3 regions of the Bradyrhizobium sp. CCBAU 65884 genome follow, and region 2 is predicted to be linked to each of the others. Evidence: predicted binding sites of a transcription regulator. Region 2 holds the regulator's gene; each other region holds the start of a gene.
The links. Region 2 encodes PhoB, which activates phosphate uptake and scavenging genes when phosphate is short. Its sites were predicted from a motif close to TGTCATNNANCTGTCAT; they were not measured.
Positions count from the first base shown of each region.

Region 1: XI03_RS08620 (DUF2794 domain-containing protein) is a predicted target of PhoB. The motif match lies at 2,426-2,442, and genes of this name have one in related genera.
Region 3: XI03_RS14635 (RNA degradosome polyphosphate kinase) is a predicted target of PhoB. The motif match lies at 1,829-1,845, and genes of this name have one in related genera.

Region 1 covers NZ_LBJU01000097.1:14,825-19,014, forward strand. Annotated here, with positions in the region: gene XI03_RS08605 (ABC transporter permease) at 1-62, shown strand, start outside; gene XI03_RS08610 (Bax inhibitor-1/YccA family protein) at 344-1,135, shown strand; gene XI03_RS08615 (GNAT family N-acetyltransferase) at 1,352-1,882, shown strand; gene XI03_RS08620 (DUF2794 domain-containing protein) at 1,994-2,362, opposite strand; gene XI03_RS08625 (DUF1223 domain-containing protein) at 2,976-3,752, opposite strand; gene acnA (aconitate hydratase AcnA) at 3,986-4,190, opposite strand, start outside.
Region 2 covers NZ_LBJU01000105.1:16,965-21,154, reverse strand. Annotated here, with positions in the region: gene XI03_RS11550 (aspartate aminotransferase family protein) at 1-127, opposite strand, end outside; gene XI03_RS11545 (GcrA family cell cycle regulator) at 583-1,095, shown strand; gene phoB (phosphate regulon transcriptional regulator PhoB) at 1,335-2,051, opposite strand; gene phoU (phosphate signaling complex protein PhoU) at 2,074-2,790, opposite strand; gene pstB (phosphate ABC transporter ATP-binding protein PstB) at 2,802-3,620, opposite strand; gene pstA (phosphate ABC transporter permease PstA) at 3,617-4,190, opposite strand, start outside.
Region 3 covers NZ_LBJU01000111.1:36,839-41,028, reverse strand. Annotated here, with positions in the region: gene purM (phosphoribosylformylglycinamidine cyclo-ligase) at 1-252, opposite strand, end outside; gene XI03_RS14645 (CDP-alcohol phosphatidyltransferase family protein) at 410-952, shown strand; gene XI03_RS14640 (DnaA ATPase domain-containing protein) at 1,083-1,760, shown strand; gene XI03_RS14635 (RNA degradosome polyphosphate kinase) at 1,919-4,111, shown strand; gene ppx (exopolyphosphatase) at 4,127-4,190, shown strand, end outside.

The sequences.
Region 1 (4,190 bases), on a different contig from region 2:
GGCTCGCGGGCACGCTGCTGGCGTTGAACAAAAAGCCCGCCACGGTGTTGCGGAATTTGTGACAAAATGTAGCGGATGGCCGCACGAGAGCGAAATCGCACGATTTCTGCGATTAACCACGACTGCTCGTCAGGTTCGCGTCAGGATTGCCGCCAAGGGCGACATTCAGCCGCGCGTGGAAGGTTGCAGCGAATGTGTTAGTTTCCCACATATCGAATGGGTTCGGAGCCCCGATTGTTAGCCAAAATTTAGTCGGTTGGCGTCGGTATCCGAGATAGAGTTTGACGAACCGGCGGCATGGCGACCCTCGTGCCGGACCGGACCAACCAACGGGAATTCGACCATGTCGGACCTAGACCGTAACTACGCTTCTCCTTTCGGCAGGGCCGCCGGGCGTGTTGACGCCGCGACGGTCGATGCCGGCCTGCGCGCCTATATGCTGCGCATCTACAACTACATGAGCATCGGCCTGGCCATCACTGGCCTTGCCGCGCTCGGCGTCTACATGGCTGCCGTGACCGATGTCCCGACCGCGGACGCCGTCCGCGTCGGCAAGCTGTTCCTGACGCCGTTCGGCTACGCGATGTTCGTCAGCCCGCTGAAATGGCTGTTCATGCTGGCGCCGCTCGCCATGGTGTTCGTGATCTCGGCGGGCATCAACCGTCTGGCTCCCTCGACCGCCCAGATCCTGTTCTGGGTGTTCGCGGCGCTGATGGGTATCTCGCTGTCGTCGATCTTCCTGGTGTTCACGCACACCTCGATCGTGCGGGTGTTCTTCATCACCGCGGCCACATTCGGTGCGCTGAGCCTCTATGGCTACACCACCAAGCGTGACCTGACCGGCATGGGCTCGTTCCTGTTCATGGGCCTGATCGGCATCATCATCGCGAGCCTGGTGAACCTGTTCCTGGCGAGCTCGATGCTGCAGTTCATCGTGTCGGTGGTCGGCGTGCTGGTGTTCGCAGGCCTCACCGCCTGGGATACCCAGCGGCTGAAGAACGACTACATCTACGGCTACGCCTCGGCCGGCGGGGACATCGCAGAGCGTGCGGCCATCACCGGCGCACTGTCGCTGTACCTGAACTTCATCAACCTGTTCACGCTGCTGCTGCAGCTCCTCGGCCAGCGCGACTAAGCGATAGACCAGGACGAACGGACACGAACCCCGGCCGAAAGGCCGGGGTTTTTGTTTGAGCCTTGGCCTCTCCTCGTCATTGCGAGCCCTTGCGACGAAGCAATCCAGAGTCCCTCCGCGGATGCATTTCTGGATTGCTTCGCTGCGCTCGCAATGACGGGTGTGGCAACACAGTTGCCCCTTTCAGCAGAAGCGGGAAGGCTCTAATCTTGCCCCATGTCCGAACCTGAAATCAGGCCTGCAACCGAGGCCGACCTTCCCGCCATCACCGCCATCTACCAGCAGGCCGTCCGCGAGGGCACCGCGACGTTCGAGCTGGAGCCGCCTGACCTCGTGGAGATGACGCGCCGTTATCGCGCACTGGTCGACGGCGGCTATCCCTATTTCGTCGCCATCCTCGACGGCCGCGTGGCCGGCTATGCCTATGCCGGCGCCTACCGCCCGCGCCCGGCCTACCGCTTCACGGTCGAGAACTCGATCTATCTCGATCCCTCTTTCCACCGCCGCGGTGTCGGATCAAAGCTGCTGGAGCGGCTGGTCGCCGAATGCGAGGCGCGCGGCTTCCGCCAGATGATCGCGGTGATCGGCGATTCCGCCAATGCCGGCTCGATCGGCGTGCACACCAGGGGCGGCTTCAAGATGATCGGCACGCATCCCAATGTCGGGCTGAAATTCGGACGCTGGCTCGATACGGTGATGATGCAGCGCGACCTCGGCGAGGGCGCGAAGACGGTGCCGGGGAAGTAGGCCTCGTAGGATGGGCAAAGCGTAAGCGTGCCCACCATCTCCCAGCGATAGAGAAAGAACGTGGGCACGGCGCTGCGCGCCTTTGCCCACCCTACGGCACCGTTTGTGCGGCTATACCACCGCCAGCTTCCGATCGATCACCAGCAGCACGCGCTCCAGCTCGTGGCCGCGGCGCAGGATCAGGCCGGTCGCCGAGATCACGCTGTACATGCCCTGCTTGCGCGCCAGCCGCGGATCCTTCTCGATGCGGTAGATCGGCACTTCCGAGGCACGGCGATAGACCGAGAACACGGCGCGATCCCTCAGGAAGTCGATGGCATAATCGCGCCACTCGCCGTCGGCGACCATGCGGCCGTAGAGATTGAGAATACGGTGCAGCTCGAGCCGGTTGAACGTCACCCGGCTCAGTTGCGTCGTCGCCGCGGCGGGGCGCGCCGCCGCGCGCAGCTCGCTCGGATCGGTATCCTCCGACAGACTCATGGAGCGCTTCCTCATCGCACGGCATGACCCGAATCCGCGAAGACCGTCCCCGGAACCTGGATCATGACAGCTGCATGATTGCGCCAACCGGCCAGCGCCGCAAGGGGCTCCTGATTCAACCGGTCGAATCAGTTACGAATCGGAGCACACGCTATGGTAGAACTCCCTCGCGGCAAACCGTCACGGGATCGTTAGCAGGAATCATACTCTCGCCGCTTTTCCGCCTAGCGACTGCCGCCCTGCATTGCGAAAAGACTCACGTGCGTTGACCCGGTCCTTTCGGTTCCGGATTCCTCAGCCCCCAGCCCCCCGGGGTCGAACAGGATCGGGTCTGTACGCGCGACAAGGAGGGCCAACGCAAGTTGGTCCTTTTTTGTTTGTGTCGGGATGTTTCTGGCACGACGAAATTCTTCTCTCATCAGCGCCAACAATCTCATCCCTCATCCCGAGAGCCGCGCGTCCTTCGCGCGGCGTCTCGAAGGATCGAGGCCGAGCTGCGTGAGCGGGGCCTGCATTGTTCTCACGGCGATGCGAAGCATCGTCCGGTAGACGCGCGCAAGGGCGCGCGCCTCACCATGAGGGTGGCAGTGAGTACGACGCTAGAGAATTGAAATCAGTGCAGCGACGTGTAGGCCGCGCCCAGCATCGTGCCGGGCTTGTCGCGGCTGCCGTCCTGGACATAGACCACCGCGCCGTCGACGCCGTCGCGTGTGAGGTTCTCGATCGGCACCGTCCAGCTTTCTGAACGCCCGGTCCAGTCGCCAACCTTGAGCAGGTTGCGCACCACGTTGTGATAGGTGACCTGCTGTCCGCGATTCTCGCCGCGAGTGATCGCGATCGGGACCGACTTGGCGATCGAGCAGATCCAGACCTCGCCATGCGAGACGGCCGGCTCGTTGCTCGCCGCCACCGACACGTTGATCTGCTTGCCCGCGAGCGACATCGTCACCGGCACGCTCATCACACCCGTGCCCTTGTCAGTCTTGCCGATCGCGCTCTCGATGCCGGCACGATCGCTGCCGATGACATGGGTGGAGCCGTTGACTACGACCTGCGGCGTGTAGACCTCGCGGTCGCCGCGCATGCGCGAATAAGCACGCTGCCGTGCAGAGAAGCGCGAATCCGCCAGCGTGTCCTTCCAGCCCAGATAGTCCCAATAGTCGATCGGCATGCTCAGCGCGATGATCGACGGGTCTTTGGAGAGATCGCCGATGATCTGGTCGGCGGGCGGGCAGGAGGAGCAGCCCTGCGAGGTAAACAATTCGACGACGGCGCGGGGATCGGCCTCCGCCGGACGGATGACGGCGACGATCGCACAGATGCCGAGAGCTCCCGACCAGAGGGCACCGGACCAACGTGAAACCAGATGAGAAGCCGTCATTGTTGTCATGTCGAACGCCGCACACCATTGCTCGTGGAAAGGGAGATCTTATCGCCGGATGGTCACCGTAGTCTTACGGGGCGCGACACACGACCGTCCAGGCCAACCGTCCGAAAGGAGGTTTTCCGCCGGGCGGGCCCATCTGGAGCATGCCGCAAACGCACGAAGGCGGCCTTGTGATAGGCCGCCTTCGTTTAACCTTCTACTCACGTCGCGGTGAGCCACCGTTCACAAATTCGCGCTTAGGCCGCGAGCTTGCGCAGCACGTAGTGCAGGATACCGCCGTTCCGGTAGTAGTCGAGCTCGTCCAGCGTATCGATGCGGCAGAGCAGCGAAACGCGCTGCAGCGAACCGTCGCCGGAGACGATCTCCGCGGTCAGCTTCTGGCGCGGCTTGAGGTCGCCGACCAGGCCACGCAACGTGACCTTCTCGTCGCCCTTGAGGCCG
Region 2 (4,190 bases):
CGCCCGAGGTGAAATCGAGATAGCGATCGCCATTGGTCGCGATCAGCCAGCAGCCTTCGCCGCGCTCGAAGCCGAGGTCGGCTCTGGCGAAAACGGGGAGCAAATGCGGCGCTGCGCTGTTAGTCATGATGTCACTTGAATGTTGCGGACGGTGTGACGCGTGCATTGCGCAACGCACCATCGACCGGCCCGGAAAACGAAACGTGCCGCCTTTTAAGGGCGGCACGCGCGACTATCTTATGCCTGGCAAGACGGGTGTCAATGCCGCCCGGAAAGCCTCGGGAAACGCTGAATCCGTAGTCTTGCGGTGCCGATTTTGCGGGTTTTCACCACGGAACATGTGGAAGCGAGTCGGCGGACTCTTGCGCGGGAGTCACGCCATATTGTAGCGTTTGGATTGTCAGATACGACATCTCGTGCAGCGGTTCTGATCCCAAGAGTCCTCTTGTACCGGCGTAAACGTTCGGGCGTCAGTCACGCGCCCGGCGAGCCTTAAGGGATTCTGACGGCACGGGTTTTTGAAGGCTTAGGCAATCGCTGCGAGGCCCCAGGATGGCGGCGCGTAGCGAGGGAAAGGGTGCAATGACGGTTTTGACCTGGTCCGACGATCGCGTCGAGCAGCTGAAAAAGCTCTGGGAGGCCGGACTTTCGGCCAGCCAGATCGCAGCTGAACTCGGCAATGTGACCCGCAATGCCGTGATCGGCAAAGTGCACAGGCTCGGTCTGTCCGGCCGTGCCAAGAGCCCTTCATCGGCAGCGCCCCGGCCGCGCAAGGCGCGTCCCGCGCAGCACATGATGCGGGTGACCCGCCCCATTGCGCGCGGCAACACCGCGCTGGCGCAGGCCTTCGAGGTCGAGGTGGAGGCCGAACCGGTCACCTACGACAACGTGGTGCCGATGAGCCAGCGGCTGTCGCTGCTCGAGCTGAACGAGGCCACCTGCCATTGGCCGGTCGGCGATCCCTCCAGCCCGGATTTCTTCTTCTGCGGCGGCAGGGCGCTGTCCGGCCTGCCCTACTGCGCCCAGCACTCGCGCGTGGCGTATCAGCCGGCGGCGGATCGCCGGCGTGCCCCGGCAAAGCCGGGTCCGCGCTGAGTTAGCTGGTTCAGTGACTGCAAAGACGGCGCCGTCATACGAGTGACGGCTCGACACATCCGATGTCGTCCCGGACAAGCGCGCCCCAAGCGCGCGCAGATCCGGGACCCATAACCACCGCGAGATGTGGTTACGGGACTCGGAGTTACCTTTTTCTCGAGATCACTACTCCCCGTGGTTATGGGTCCCGGATCTGCGCTGACGCTTGTCCGGGACGACACCGAGAGTGTGGCCGCAGCTCACCGAGCCTCCGTCTGTTCCGCCTTCGCGAAGCGATCGTCGAGCGCGTAGCCGGCGCCGCGGACGGTGCGGATCGGGTCCTGCTCGCGGCCGAGATTGAGCAGCTTGCGCAGGCGGCCGATATGGACGTCGACGGTGCGCTCATCGATGTAGATGTCGCGGCCCCAGACGCTGTCGAGCAGCTGCTCGCGCGAGAACACGCGGCCCGGATGCTCCAGGAAGAACTCCAGCAGGCGATATTCGGTCGGACCGAGATCGATCGGCCGGCCCGAGCGCGCCACGCGACGCTTGTCGCGGTCGAGCTCGATGTCGCCATAGGCCAGCACTGTCGCGAGCCGCTCAGGACTGGCGCGGCGCAGCAGGCCCTTCACGCGCGCCAAAAGCTCCGGCACCGAGAACGGCTTGACGATGTAGTCGTCGGCGCCGGTCGCAAGTCCCCGCACCCGCTCGCTCTCCTCGCCGCGCGCGGTGAGCATGATGATCGGCAGCTGCTTGGTGTCGGGCCGGGTCCGCAGCCGCCGGCACAGCTCGATGCCCGACAGGCCCGGCAGCATCCAGTCGAGCACGATCAGGTCCGGGATGTGCTCCTTGAGGCGGGTGTCGGCGTCGTCGCCGCGCATCACCGTCTCGACGTCATAGCCGTCGCCTTCGAGGTTGTAGCGAAGCAGCTCGGTGAGAGCTTCCTCGTCCTCAACCACCATAATGCGTGCGCCCATCGGGTCGTCGCTCCTTGAGTCTTCAGGTATTCGGGACCGTCGTGGCGAAGGTGGTCATGTCGCCCTTCGGCCGCTTGTCGGTGATCGCCTGGCCTTCGATCATGTAGAACACGGTCTCGGCGATGTTGGTGGCGTGGTCGCCGATCCGCTCGATGTTCTTGGCGCAGAACATCAGATGGATACAGAACGAGATGTTGCGCGGATCCTCCATCATGTAGGTGAGGAGCTCGCGGAACAGCGAGGTGCAGATCGCGTCGACTTCCTCGTCGCCCTTCCACACCGCCATCGCCGCCGGCAGATCATGTGCGGCATAGGCGTCCAGCACCGACTTGACCTGCTGCTGCACGAGGTCGGTCATGTGCTCCAGGCCGCGGAACAGTTTCAGCGGATGGAAGTCGGTCTCCAGCGCGGCGACGCGCTTGCCCATGTTCTTGGCGAGGTCGCCGATGCGCTCGAGGTCGGTCGCAACGCGCATGGCGCCGACGATCTCGCGCAAATCCACCGCCATCGGCTGGCGGCGGGCGATGGTGAGCACGGCGCGTTCCTCGATGCGCTTCTGCAACGCGTCGAGCTCGGCATCGATGGTGACGACGCGCTGGCCGAGCGCGACGTCGCGGCGGATCAGCGCGCCGACGGAATCGACGATCATGCGTTCGGCGATGCCGCCCATCTCGGCGACCAGGCGGGTGAGCTCCTGGAGGTCGGTGTCGAAAGCTTTTGCGGTATGTTCAGTACCCATGTCGCGTCTCCTCAGCCGAACCGGCCGGTGATGTAATCCTGCGTGCGCCGGTCGCTCGGCGACGTGAAGATCTTGCTGGTGTCGTCGAACTCGATCAGCTCGCCGAGATACATGAAGGCGGTCTTGTCGGAGACGCGCGCCGCCTGCTGCATGTTGTGCGTGACGATCGCGATCGTGTAGTTCTCGGACAGCTCCTGGATCAGCTCCTCGACCTTGGCGGTCGAGATCGGATCGAGCGCCGAGCAGGGCTCGTCGAACAGAATCACCTCGGGCCGCACTGCGACGGTGCGGGCGATGCACAGGCGCTGCTGCTGGCCGCCGGAGAGCGACAGGCCGGAGGCGTTGAGCTTGTCCTTGACCTCGTTCCACAGCGCGCCGCCGCGCAGCGCCTTCTCGACGCGGTCGTCCATCTCGGACTTCGAGATCTTCTCGTAGAGGCGGATGCCGAAGGCGATGTTCTCGTAGATCGTCATCGGGAACGGCGTCGGCTTCTGGAACACCATGCCGACCCGGGCGCGCAGCAGATTGAGGTCGAGCCTGGGGTCGAGGATGTTGGTCTGGTCCAGCATGAGCTGGCCGGTGGCGCGCTGGCCCGGATAGAGGTCGTACATCCGGTTGAAGATGCGCAGCAGGGTCGACTTGCCGCAGCCCGACGGGCCGATGAACGCCGTGACACGGTTGGCGCCCAGCGTCAGGTTGATGTTCTTCAGCGCGTGGTGCTCGCCGTAATAGAAATTGAGATTGCGCACCGTCACCTTGGCCGGAGCTTCCGGCAGCGGCTGCGAGGCCAGATGAGCGTTGGAACTCATGGAAACGGACAGGTCGGTCATTTTGCAGTCCTCTCGGCGCCGAGGATGCGCGCGCCAATGTTCAGGGCAAGCACGGTGAGCGTGATCAGCAGCGCGCCGCTCCAGGCGAGCTGCTTCCAATAGGCGTAGGGGCTCTGGACGAAGTTGTTGATGGTGACCGGCAAATTGGCCATCGTCTTGTTCAGGCCGAGGCTGAAGAACTGGTTCGACAGCGCGGTGAAGAGCAGCGGCGCGGTCTCGCCGGCGACGCGGGCGGTGGCGAGCAGCACGCCGGTGATGAGGCCCGACCGGGCCGCACGATAGGCGATACGCTTGATCACCAGCGAGCGCGGCAGGCCGAGCGCCGAGGCCGCCTCGCGCAGCGGATTCGGCACCAGCAGCAGCATGTCCTCGGTGGTGCGCAGCACGACCGGGATCACGATGACGGCGAGCGCCAGCGCGCCCGCGATCGCGGAGAAGCCACGCATCGGCACCACCACCGCGCCATAGATGAACAGGCCGATGATGATCGAGGGCGCCGAGAGCAGGATGTCGTTGATGAAGCGGATCACCGAGGTCAGCCGGTCGTTGCGGCCGTATTCGGCAAGGTAG
Region 3 (4,190 bases), on a different contig from region 2:
CCCGCCATGCAGCCCGGTCTCGATCGCGATCTTGACCTTGGTGCCGACGCCGTCGGTCGCGGCCACGAGGACCGGATCCTTGAAACCGGCCGCCTTGAGGTCGAACAGGCCGCCGAAACCGCCGATCTCGGCGTCGGCGCCCGGCCGTGCGGTGGCGCGCACCATCGGCTTGATCAGGTCGACCAGGCGGTTGCCCGCATCGATATCGACGCCTGAATCGGCGTAAGTGAGGCCGTTTTTGCGGTCGGTCATGCCCGATTTCCAGTGGGTTCGCGGCTGGTTACGTCGAATTCCGGGGACGCGCAATGGCTCGCATGGCGCACCGCCGTATACTATGTAGAGATATCAACCGGTTCAGCCTCCCGAGAGGCCGGATTCGAGGTCAGACCGGGTGCCGGGAAGCGCTTTCGTGAGTATTCCGAATATCATTACCCTGGGCCGCATCATGCTGGTCCCGATCATCGTCTGGGCCATCGTGTCGAGCCAAATGGAGGTCGCGTTCGCCGTCTTCCTGATCGCCGGTATCAGCGACGCCGTGGACGGCTTCCTGGCCAAGCGCTTCAACATGACGAGCGAGCTCGGCGCCCTGCTCGACCCGCTCGCGGACAAGGCGCTGCTGGTCTCGATCTACATGGCGCTGGGCATCTGGGGCGCAATTCCGCGCTGGATCGTGATCCTGGTGGTCTCGCGCGACATCATGATCGTCGCCGCCGTGATCGTGTCCTGGCTGTTCGACCGGCCCGTCGAGATGAAGCCGTCGAAAGTGTCAAAGCTCAACACCGTGGCACAGGTGGCGTTCGCGGCGCTCGTGTTGGCAGCGCTTGCCTTCGGCTTCAAGCCGGCCCCTTATGATATCATCCTGATGGGCCTCGTCACGGTCTTCACACTCTCCTCCGTGTCGCTCTATCTGGTCGAGTGGCTGCGGCACATGAGCACGATCGAGGCCAAGTAGCACGATCGAGGCCAAGTAGCACGATCGAGGCCAAATGAGAGGCGATGCGGCCCCGTAAAAGGCCAACTCCCGCTCGATACGTCCGACCTCTTCGAATGACGCCGGCGCGCCGGCATGGAGCAAAGCAAGCGTGCCAGGCCGCGTTCACCCCCGACAATTGGCGTTTTCGCTTCCGCATGCGGAGAGCCTCAGCCGGGACAATTTCCTCGAAGGCCCCGCCAATGCGGCCGGTCTCGGCCTGATCGACAGCTGGCCGGAATGGCCGAACCGGATCATGTGGCTGGCCGGTCCCGAAGGAAGCGGCAAGAGCCATCTCGCCGCGATCTGGGCCGAGGCATCAGGGGCCCGCTCCACCACGGCCAATGCGCTGACCGCTGCGGGGGTCCCGGGCACGCTCGCCACCGGTGCGCTGGTGGTCGAGGATATCAAGGCCAGGGAATTTGACGAACGCGCCCTCTTCCACCTGATGAACCTCGCCCGCGAGGATGGCGCCTACGTCCTGTTCACCGGACGCGAGGTGCCGGCCTCGCTGGAGATCGAGCTTCGCGACCTGCGCTCGCGTCTGCGCGCCGTTCCAGTGGTCGCGCTGCTACCGCCCGACGACCAGCTGTTCCGCGGCCTGATCGTCAAATTCTGCGCCGACCGCCAGCTCACCGTGGACGAGAGCGTGGTCGGCTACCTCGCCACCCGCCTGGAGCGGTCCTCGGCCGCCGCCCGCCAGGCCGTGGAACTGCTCGACAGCGAAGCCCTCAGGCTCGGCCGCCCGGTCACCCGGGCGCTGGCCGCCGAGCTGCTCCGCGACGCCTGATCGGCCTCCGTGGCCGCCTCCAGACCCACGCCAAGCCCGCTTGACGCGGCGAACCGGCGGAACATCAATGTCATCGAAACGTCATCGCTCTAACACATGCTCCGGCCGGTTTTGCGCATAAGTCGCAAATTGGGGCGAACTGGATGGACCGACTTCTGATGGACTCTGCGCAAGCTGTTGAAACTAAAGAAAAAGCCCCAGAGACCGAGAGCCTGCCGGCGATCGCATCGAGTCCCGAGCGATTCATCAACCGCGAGCTCTCCTGGCTGCATTTCAACCGCCGCGTCCTGGAGGAATCGGTCAATCCCAGCCACCCCATGCTGGAGCGGGTGCGATTCCTGTCGATTTCGGCGAATAACCTCGACGAGTTCTTCATGGTCCGCGTCGCCGGCATCAAGGCCCAGGTGCGTGAGGGCATTGCCGAACGCAGCCCCGACGGCCTGACGCCGTCCGAACAGCTCGCGCTGATCAACCGCACCGTCTCCGAGCTCGCCTCCGACCAGCAGGCGATCTGGCGCGACCTGCGCGGCACGCTGGCCGATGTCGGCATCGTGCTCGTCGAGGGCAAGGAGGTCACCAAGGCGGAACGGACCTGGATCGAGGACTACTTCCTCAGCAACGTATTCCCGCTGCTGACCCCGCTGGCGATCGACCCGGCCCACCCCTTCCCGTTCATCCCGAGCCTCGGCTTCACCATCGCGCTCCAGCTCACGCGCGCCGCCGACGGCAAGCAGATGAACGCGCTGATCCGCATGCCCGGCAAGATCGACCGCTTCATCCGCCTGCCGACCGAGGGCAAGGCCGTCCGGCTGATCTCGCTGGAGCAGGCGACCGCCCTGTTCATCAACCGCCTGTTCCCCGGCTACAATCTGCACGGCCAGGGCGCCTTCCGCATCATCCGCGACTCCGAGCTCGAAATCGAGGAAGAGGCGGAAGACCTCGTCCGCCTGTTCGAGACCGCGCTGAAGCGCCGCCGCCGCGGATCGGTGATCCGGCTCGAGATCGACGCCAAGATGCCGGAGGAGCTGCGCAACTTCGTTCAACACGCGCTGTCGGCCGCCGATGACGAGGTGTTCCTGGTCGACGGCGTGCAGGCGATGAACGAGCTCTCGCAGCTCACCCGCCTCGACCGGCCCGATCTCGAATTCACCCCTTACGTGCCGCGCCACCCCGAGCGCGTGCGCGAGCATGGCGGCGACATCTTTGCCGCGATCCGGCAGAAGGACCTCGTGGTCCATCATCCCTACGAATCCTTCGACGTGGTGGTGCAGTTCCTGCAGCAGGCCACGCGCGACCCCGATGTCGTCGCGATCAAGCAGACGCTCTACCGCACCTCCAACAACTCGCCGATCGTCCGCGCGCTGGCGGAAGCCGCCGAGGCCGGCAAATCCGTCACCGCGTTGATCGAGCTGAAGGCGCGCTTCGACGAGGAAGCCAATATCCGCTGGGCACGCGACCTCGAACGCGCCGGCGTGCAGGTCGTCTACGGCTTCCTCGAACTGAAGACGCACGCAAAGCTCTCGATGGTGGTGCGCCGCGAGGGCGGCAGCCTCACGACTTACGTCCATACCGGCACCGGCAATTATCACCCGGTCACCGCGCGCATCTACACCGACCTCTCCTACTTCACCTCGGATCCGACCATCGGCCGCGACGCCGCGCGTGTGTTCAATTTCATCACCGGCTATGCCGCGCCGAGCGATCTGGAGAAGATGGCGGTGTCGCCGCTGACCTTGCGCAAGCGCATCATCGAGCACATCCAGGGCGAGACCGCGCATGCGCGCCACGGCCGCCACGGTGCGGTCTGGATGAAGATGAATGCACTGGTCGACCCCGACATCATCGACGCGCTCTATGAGGCTTCCCAGGCCGGCGTGCAGGTCGAGCTCGTGGTGCGCGGTATCTGCTGCCTGCGCCCCGGCATTCCCGGCCTGTCCGAGAACATCCGCGTCAAGTCGATCATCGGACGCTTCCTGGAACACGGCCGAATCTACTGCTTCGGCATGGGCCAGGGCCTGCCGAGCGCCAAAGCGGCTGTGTATATCTCCTCCGCCGACATGATGCCGCGCAACCTCGACCGCCGCGTCGAGGTGCTGTGTCCGCTGCAGAATCCGACGGTGCATCAGCAGGTTCTCGAACAGATCATGGTCGCGAATCTCAAGGACAATGAGCAGAGCTGGCAATTGTTGCCGGACGGGTCCTCAACGCGTATGAAGACCGCGAAAGGCGAGGAGCCTTTCAACGTCCACAACTACTTCATGACAAATCCGAGTCTGTCTGGCCGTGGAAAGTCGCTCAAGGAATCCTCGCCGCGTCGTCTCACGCGCCGGAACGAACGCCATCAATCCTGATCAGGGATGTTCGACGTGAAGCGGCCGCGCAAGCGCGGCTCGAGCGTCGCGGTCATCGATATCGGTTCCAACTCGGTCC